One region of the Lactobacillus sp. ESL0681 genome, then DNA from elsewhere that is predicted to be linked to it. Evidence: riboswitches for the same ligand, from Rfam matches in the RefSeq annotation. Region 1 holds a riboswitch; each other region holds the start of a gene.
The links. Region 1 has a riboswitch for thiamine pyrophosphate ahead of thiM (hydroxyethylthiazole kinase). Riboswitches for the same ligand answer to the same signal wherever they lie in the genome.
Positions count from the first base shown of each region.

Region 2: it holds a riboswitch for thiamine pyrophosphate, as region 1 does, so the genes downstream of both, OZX59_RS05765 (ABC transporter ATP-binding protein) here and thiM (hydroxyethylthiazole kinase) in region 1, are expected to answer to the same signal.
Region 3: it holds a riboswitch for thiamine pyrophosphate, as region 1 does, so the genes downstream of both, thiW (energy coupling factor transporter S component ThiW) here and thiM (hydroxyethylthiazole kinase) in region 1, are expected to answer to the same signal.
Region 4: it holds a riboswitch for thiamine pyrophosphate, as region 1 does, so the genes downstream of both, OZX59_RS08570 (ECF transporter S component) here and thiM (hydroxyethylthiazole kinase) in region 1, are expected to answer to the same signal.

Region 1 covers NZ_CP113943.1:1,393,955-1,396,157, forward strand. The annotation lists gene thiD (bifunctional hydroxymethylpyrimidine kinase/phosphomethylpyrimidine kinase) at 1-261, opposite strand, end outside; gene thiM (hydroxyethylthiazole kinase) at 276-1,064, opposite strand; TPP riboswitch at 1,125-1,213, opposite strand; gene OZX59_RS06670 (pyridoxamine 5'-phosphate oxidase family protein) at 1,363-1,734, shown strand; gene OZX59_RS06675 (amino acid ABC transporter ATP-binding protein) at 1,781-2,203, opposite strand, start outside.
Region 2 covers NZ_CP113943.1:1,207,915-1,210,117, forward strand. The annotation lists gene htpX (zinc metalloprotease HtpX) at 1-17, shown strand, start outside; gene OZX59_RS05760 (helix-turn-helix transcriptional regulator) at 110-1,048, opposite strand; TPP riboswitch at 1,157-1,246, shown strand; gene OZX59_RS05765 (ABC transporter ATP-binding protein) at 1,288-2,203, shown strand, end outside.
Region 3 covers NZ_CP113943.1:1,121,846-1,124,048, reverse strand. The annotation lists gene OZX59_RS05395 (NAD(P)H-binding protein) at 1-433, shown strand, start outside; gene thiW (energy coupling factor transporter S component ThiW) at 512-1,021, opposite strand; TPP riboswitch at 1,074-1,168, opposite strand; gene OZX59_RS05385 (histidine phosphatase family protein) at 1,218-1,862, opposite strand; gene OZX59_RS05380 (matrixin family metalloprotease) at 1,875-2,203, opposite strand, start outside.
Region 4 covers NZ_CP113943.1:1,778,633-1,780,835, forward strand. The annotation lists gene OZX59_RS08565 (alpha-L-fucosidase) at 1-1,152, opposite strand, end outside; TPP riboswitch at 1,208-1,297, shown strand; gene OZX59_RS08570 (ECF transporter S component) at 1,348-1,926, shown strand; gene udk (uridine kinase) at 1,980-2,203, opposite strand, start outside.

The DNA of each region.
Region 1 (2,203 bases):
GCCTAGCATACCAGTTTTGCAGGCGCGAATATCTAAATCATCAGCTAAAGCTGCACACTGTGCGTCGATCATTTCTAATGGTAAGAGATGGGTAGCTTGTACGCCTAAAGTGTTTTGAGCAGTAACGGCTACAATTACCGCGGTGCCAAAAACTTGTTGCATTTGAAAGGTTTTTAAGTCTGCCATAACACCTGCCCCGCCACTCGAATCTGTACCTGCAATCGTTAGTACTTGGGGAAATGAATTAATTTTTTCTACCATAATATTTACCTTTCTTAATCAAATTTAGCAATTTTTACTAGGTCGGGAACCTGCACTTTAGCTAAAGCATCAATTAATTTAATGCCAAAAGTTCCGGGTCCGAGATCGGATTGTTGGTTAACTAGTAATTCTCCCGTGGCAGAAAAAACTAGTGTAGCAGTCTCGGCTGCTTCAAAGAGGTTGTCACATACCGCCGCAAAAGCTGCAACAATGCTAGATAGCATGTCGCCAGAACCAACGTGGGCTTGGAAGAGTGGACTACCATTATAAACGTGAGCGATTTGTTGACCATCACTAATCGTGTCAACAGCGCCACTGGTAATGACTACGCAGTGATATTTTTGAGCAACTTGCTTAGTGATTTCGTCTAAGTCTCCTGTACCAGAACCGGCGTCGATGCCCTTAGCTTGCCAATTAAAGTTGCCCAAGGCGGCAATTTCGCCAGCATTGCCGCGGATAATATTTACTTGAAATTCTTTTAGCAGTTGTTCTGCAGCTTCAAGACGATAATTAACGGCACCAATAGCAACTGGATCTAGTACAATTGGTTTGTGCTGCTGCTCAGCCAATTGTCCCATTTTTAGCATATGAGCAAGTTCTGTTTGCGTCATAGTACCTAAGTTGATCTGCACTGCATTAGCCATCTTGACCATTTCGGTAGTCTCATTAATTTCTTTGCTCATAATTGGTGAGGCTCCGAGTGCATTTAAACCATTGGCAACGTCTTGGACGGTTACAAAGTTGCTTTCATTTAAAATAACTGGGTTAGCTACCCGTAATTGCTCTAATAATTCTAATTGCATAATATTCTCTCCGTTAAATTCGGTAATAATAAAAAGCCTTGGCACGTTGGGTGCCAAAGCTCAATTAGAGTGACACGTTCCTAGCGTAAGTGTTAACTTACAGGTTCAAAGGGTTTAATCTCAGCTTATCAGCACCCCTCGTGTTGTTGCCATCATTATAGCGGCTTTTGGTAGAGAATACAATAATAATCTCATTTAAATAAGATTAGTCTGATCATGCCAGGAGCTAATAAATTGAAAGTAGTTAAATTTAGCACTATGCTAGGAATACATTTTTATTAAGCAAAGGGGATTACAAATGGATCAGAAATTTTTAGAAGTAATGAAGCATGAGGGCCCGGCGACGATTATTGCCCTTAACGCCCAGCCAGCGGGAATCGTTAATACTTGGATGTCATACATTACAATTGATCAGGAAGATAACCAACTATATTTACCAGCAGCTGGAATGCATAGTATCGAAGCTGACTTTGCTGAAGATAACCATGTAGTGATCACGGTTGGTAGTAAGGAAGTTGAGGGGACAGCAGGTCCAGGTGCTGGCTTTTACATTTATGGTACAGGTAAGTTCCATGCTGAGGGCAAGTATTATGACCAATTAAAAGCTAAATTTCCTTGGCTAAGAAAAATTCTTGAGGTAAAAATTGACCGCATTGAACAAAAAATCTAGCTAACTTAAAAAGCATCCTAATTCAATAAGGATGCTTTTTTGATGCTTAATTATTTTGGAAATTACGCAAAAACTTGGTAGTTTTGTCATTTTGAGGATGATTAAAGAGCTGGTCAGGGCTGCCTTCTTCTGTGATGATACCGTCGCTGATGAACAAGACTTGATCGGCTACGTCGCGGGCAAAGGCCATTTCGTGGGTTACGATAATCATCGTTAAACCTGTTGTGGCTAAGTTCTTCATTACACTTAAAACTTCTCCAACCATCTCGGGATCAAGAGCTGAAGTTGGTTCATCAAATAATAAAATCTCAGGATCCATGGAAATGGCTCGGGCGATAGCTACTCGTTGTTGCTGACCGCCGGATAATTGGTTGGGTCTAGCATCAACGTATTCTGCCATGCCGACTTTTTCCAAATTAGCTAAGGCAATTTGTTTAGCCTCTTCTTTTGATCTTTTAAGGACTAACTC
Region 2 (2,203 bases), 190 kb from region 1:
GACTAGAAAAAATGTAATTTTTCACTGCCCGACCAGAGAACTTATTCTTTGATCGGTTTTTTAGTGCAACAAAAATAGCGATTCTGACCGAATCACCATTGATACTATTCTATTTTAAATTAATATTAGCTTGTCTAAATAACTCCGACCTCATCTGAACCGGTGTTTGATGATAATATTCATTAAACTTCTTATAAAAAAAGGATTTTCCATGATATCCCACTAAAGTGATAATTTCCTTAACCGAGATATCTGGTCGGGCAAGCAAATTACGGGCTTCTTGCATCCTTCGCTCATCAACATGTTCGACAAAACTCTTCCCCGTTTTTTGTTTAACTAGGCTTGAAAAATAATTAGGATTTAAACCAAAATGTTTGGCTGCTTCTGCTAAAGTAATATCAGCAAAGTTGGCATCAATATAGCGATCAAGTTCTGTTCCAGCAAATTCCATAGTTGTTGCTGGTGCAGCGTTCAAGTCTTGCTTTCTGATAGTAGTAATCAACAACAATTTTAATTCGGCCGCAATAATTTCTTTAGCAAACAAATTTGCTTGTAGATATTCATCAATTATTTTATTTATTAATTGAACTGGTTCTGATAATTCAGTATTTTTAAGATATAGAAATCGTTGTTGTTCCAATTTCTGTTCCAGCTGCTTGATAATTTCCCGCTCTGACGCAGTACGCGAACCAGTATTTCCTGGGAAATACTGCCCTAGCTTTTGTAAACTAAATTCTAGTTTAACCAACACCCCACTATTTGTTTGCTGTTGTACCTCATATTCGCACTTATTCAACAAAAAAAGCATATTTCCCGGCTTGAGCCGATATTCATAGTTATCGACCTTAATTTTTATTTCACCTGCTGCCACATAAAGCAGTTGATAGCTGCTTGCTTGATAACGATGGACACCAGTATTATGATTTTCAAGTAAAATTGTAAATAGGTCAAAATTTTTATTTCCTGAATTTAACCGTAACTCATTGGTATCTGCTGTAGTTGCATGCAAAATACTGAGTAAATATTGTTCCAGTTTAACTACTGCCATGATTTCACCACCTAATCTTAGTTTATTTTCATAGTTCAATTATATAACAAAAAAGCAGTTTAATGATGAAAAACTAGACAAAGGACATTTTTTCTTGTACAATTTAGCCAAATAACATCGGGGTGCCGTTTGGCTGAGAAGATACCCATTGAACCTGCTATGGCTAATACCAGCGAAGGGAAAATTAACGTTTTTGCGTCGTCGAGTTTTTCCTTGACGACTTTTTATTTGGTGAAAAAATGTCAATCACAACTAACAATCTCTGTTTTTCATATAATCAAAATACCAAAATTCTTAATCAAATTAATTTAACAATCCCAACAGCTAAATTTTCGCTTTTAATTGGACCAACTGGCTGTGGTAAATCAACTATTTTAAAAATTCTTGCTGGTTTATATCCTAAATACGCTGGTCAAACTACTGGAAACGTTGATCTTGATGGATTACAAGCCGGCATGATGTTTCAACACGCTGGTGAACAGTTTACTATGGCCACACCTCGTGAAGAAATCATCTTTGCACTTGAAAATTTACAAGTCTCTCCTGAACAATATTCCCAGCGATTGGCTCACGGTGTAGAATTTACCCAAATTAAGCAGCTACTTGATCAAAAGATTAATACTATGTCAGGCGGTGAACAACAACGGGTTGCCCTCGCTGTTTTGGTCGCAATGGACCTTGACCTTTTTCTATTAGATGAGCCTTTTGCCAGTTGTGATCCTGAAGCACGCAGATTTCTAATTGACAAGCTCGGACAATTACAAACTCAGGGTAAAACTATTATTGTTAGTGACCATCTATTAAATGATTATGCCGGCATTTGCGATTATCTCTTTCAATTCAAAAATGGTACAATCACTAAGCTATCTGATCATGAAAAAGACCAGCTGTTGACACAGGGGCAGACTGCTGCCTCCTACTGCTTCGCTGTCCCAAATAACAAGGCTGCTTGTTTCACCTTAACTAATGTCCAAATTGCTCACAAGCGACTGCTATTACAACAACCTGAGCTTAAAATTGCTGCTGGAAAAACAACTCTCATTACTGGGGCTAACGGTACTGGTAAAACTTCATTATTTAATGCACTCACCAAGATGATCCCTTACATTGGCAGTATTGCATATTATGATCAGGAGATTAGCAAGTTAAGCGCTC
Region 3 (2,203 bases), 270 kb from region 1:
TAAGATGGCGTATATTTCACGTAAAGATTGTGCCAAAGCGGTTGCTTATGCTACATTAGCTGACGATTTGCATCATAAAATTTTGAATATTAATGGTAAGGATCTGATGACTATCAGTGATTTTGTTGCGATTGCTAATAAAGTCACCGGTAATAATATTAAGTATCAAGAAATTACTGATGAAGAAAATTATCAACTTTTTGATGCAATGGGAGTTCCAAGAAATACTTCTGGTAAATTTAAAAAAGATTCTGAAGCACCGTTTTCATCAGATGGAATGGTTTCATTTTCTAAAGCTGTGCGAATGGGTAAAATGAGTTCTTATACAGATGACTTTAAAAAATTGACTGGAGACGAACCAATGTCAGTTGAGTATATGTTTGAACATCAAGCAGAATTTCAAATTGGTGAAAGACACTCAAAAGATGATTAATTAAAAAGAAGTAGTAAAAAATAGCATTCCTGGCAAATCAAGAAAGATTGAGCGGGAATGCTATTTTTGGTTATTTATCTAAAAAAATAATTTTTGTACCTTTTGAAATTGCTTGATTTTACCAAGCTTTAGCATGATGATGGCAGCAACCGTTGAACCGATTAGGGCTGCACCAATAAATCTAGGCGTGTAAACGAACCAGTACAGATTATTGGCACTACCCGTGAACCAAACCATTACTGGAAAAGATAGTAAAGAACCAATAATGCCAGTACCAAAGATTTCGCCTAGACAGGCGGCCCAAAGTTTGCCAGTTATTTTATAGCAGATACCAGCAAGGAGTGCGCCAAAAATTGCTCCAGTCAGAGCTAACGGTGGAATTCCCAAAATAAGCATGCGGATAATGCCACACATGGTGGCCATAATGGTGACGTAAACTGGGCCTAACATAGTTGCGCCAATTACGTTGATGACACTTGACATAGGAGCCATCCCTTCGACTCGAAAAAGTGGCGACAACGCTACATCTAGTGCAATCATAATTGCTAGGATTGTTAATTTTTCAGTTTGTTTTCCTTGGTTAGTCATCGTTTACTCCTTGGTAGTATAAAAAAGTCCTCTGCGCAGATTGTGCAAAGGACTTTTCAAGTTAGTCTATCCCTTGCGCTAGTATTATCTAGATCAGGTTTATGAGTATCATCTCAGCCAGTATAACGGGCACCCCATAGACTTTTTTGTTTTATTTTAATTTTATTGTACTCTATAAAAAATAAAATGTTAATGGTTATAGTTCCATTTTATTGTAAGAAGTAACTTCCATTTTTTGGTTAGTCATCGTCATCATGGTAATCGAGGCATTGCGTGGGCTGACACTAATATCGAAATTACTGTAACGTGCTGCAATGCTACGAATAGTAAATCCATGAGTTACCAATAGAATATTTTCAGCACCATCCAGCTCACTAATTAATTTAAATCCCTTATCAAGTCGTGCCCAATATTCTGCAGCATTTTCGGCATCATGAAACGGATCGGCTTCTTTAAGCCAATCTTTGGCAGTGTCGATTGATTCGTTTTTTAACAAGTCATAATGATTCTGGTAACCATGAGGCCCACCAATCATTTGCCAAGCCATGTCACTATCCATTCCTTCAAAGTATCCATAAAATTGCTCACGAAAATATGGACTAGCTATATGCTGCAATTCATCATGATTTTGATTATGTTCAATAATAATGTCGCAAGTGTCACTAGCCCGTTTTAAATCACTTGATAAAGCAATATCAAAAGGGACATCCCGTAGTGTTTCACCAGCTTGCTCAGCGCCAGTAATACCTTTTTGGGTTAACGGAGTATCGCACCAACCTTGCATTTTGTTGTAGCGATTAATATAAGTTTGTCCATGGCGTACGATATAGATTCTTTTCATGATTTGCTCCAATTATTTTTTCTGATAGATTTTGTTAACGTTTTTGATATCAATTGGCTGAATATCATATAGCGAACCTGATGGATACATGACAGATTTGCCTTGGTTGTGATCAAGCCCGATCGCGTGGCCCAACTCGTGTTCAACTGTGTTGACAATTCTTTGGTGAGTATAGCCGTATATCAAATTATACAGGTAGAAAGTATTTAACTGAATTTTGGCTTTAGCAATGAGCTTATTTTTGGGATTATAGGTAACTTGGGTTTGTCCTGCCGCGTCTGTTTCAGAATCAAACATTGGTTCAATCGTAATTTGAGACTTTTTTTGCTTGCTCTTTTTAA
Region 4 (2,203 bases), 380 kb from region 1:
TTGCATAAATGATAGCTTTTCTCCGTTGTCTAACCAGCTGATAGCTTTTATTTCTTTGAAGAAACCTTCAAAAGACCGCAAAGTATTTCCTTCTCCGCCCAGTACCACGTTGTCGTTACCGACGATTTCTAAGTCATGAATAAACAGATACTTATTTTTGTCATTGCCAAGTACCAAATCTTTTTGATTACCATTTGCTTGGACCCTGGCCTCAGGTCGGGTTTTATAGATAGCTTCACTGGCCATCTCTGTCCAATTACCTATTTGTTGCATAATAGCATGATTTATTTCAGGAATTTTGCCACTACCAGTAAGTCCAATGTTGAGCAAAATATTGGCACCAATGCCGCGACAATGCACAATATTTTCTATTAATTCTTTACCGGACTTAAAATCTAAATCATTTTTGGCAAATCCCCAGTGTTTGTTCATAGTAATTGAAGCTTCACCAGCTACATACTTATCATCAAAGCCGTGATTGACTTGGCTGGGTGTTTCTCGTTCATAAGTTACAACATCAATCTCTGAATTACTAATTTGGCCACGTTCTTTAAGACCGGTATTATTAATAATGATAGCTTCAGGTTGATATTTGCGAATCATACCGTAAAGTCGTGAATGTTTCCAATTTGCGTCTTTTTTATCCCAATCACCATCAAACCAAAATCCGCCAATTGGTCCATAATTTTGACATAATATTTTGACTGAATTCAATAAGTAATCAAGGTAATCATTAAAGTTATTCTGATAAAGAGGCGAGTGCCAATCATAAGTTGCCATGTAGAAAAATGGTTTGATATCATATTTGTTACAGGCATTTACAAATTCTTTAATCAAATCACGGTGAGCTAAACTATGTATTGCGTCAAATGTTGATAAGCCTTTAGTGTCGTATAAGAAGAAGCCTTCATGATGCTTAGTAGTTAGGACAATGTATTTGGCGCCCATCTGTTTAGCAGCAAGGACAATTTTATCGGCATCGAAATTTTCTGCCGCAAAGGAAGCAATTAATTTTTCGTATTCTGCTTGATCATGTTGATGAATATATTCCGTCCATTCGCCTTTAGCAAGTTGTGAATATAGCCCCCAATGAATAAACAAACCAATACCCATGTCTTCGTAATTTTTAATTCTTGTTGGAATTTTGTTCATTTTTCCTTTTCCTTATCATAATAGCATTGCCTGTGGTATACTATACGAAAATATAGTATGTCACTAGGGGTGCTTAATAGCTGAGAAAAACCCTTGGAACCTGAACAGGATAATACCTGCGTTAGGGAAGTGTTTAATAATTAAGCATTATTGTACTCCTAGTTGACTTTTTTAAGAAGGGCTAGGAGTATTTTTATGTTTACCAGATCATCAAAATGGAATGTTAAATCAATAATTTTGATTGCCTTAATTGGTATTATTATGGGGGTAGTTTATACTTATGGCTTTAATTGGGCGTATAACCTGGTTAAAATGGCTTTACTGCCAACAGGTTTTGCCCCAGTGACAGATACAGTATTTGCTGGCCTATGGCTCATGGCGGCACCATTAGCAATGTATTTTGTCCCTACAAGTGGTTCCGGAACAATTGGTGAAACATTAGCTGCAGTTGTTGAGATGGCAATTGGGGGCCAGTGGGGAGCCATTACAGTTATTTCTGGAATAGTTCAAGGAGCAACTAATGAGATTGGTTTTTTTCCTAAAAAAGAACGTTATCAAAAATTTTCTTGGACTAGTGTCTTGATTGGCGCTTTCTTTGCCGGACTGGGGTCATTTGTCCCAACTTACTTTTTATATGGTTGGAACAAATACAGTATGACTTTACAAATTACAATGTTCATTACTAACATGATTTCGGCTTTGGTATTTGATGGCGTTCTAGTTAAATTAATTACCAATCTTTTCGATAAGGCGTTAAAGCCAAAGATAATTTAAATATTATGCAAAAATTCGTTAATAAAAAAGTTGAGCGTAAAAACTCAACTTTTTTATTTTCGATTTAAGACAGCGTGTACTTTGGTTGTCAGCATGTCGATGGCGACATCATTTTCCCCACCTTCAGGAATAATGATATTGGCATAGCGTTTAGTTGGTTCAATAAACTGATGATACATCGGCTTAACGGTCTGCAAATATTGTTCAATTACTGAGTCGATTGAGCGTCCACGTTCTTTAATATCGCGTTCTAATCGGCGAATAAAGCGAATATCAT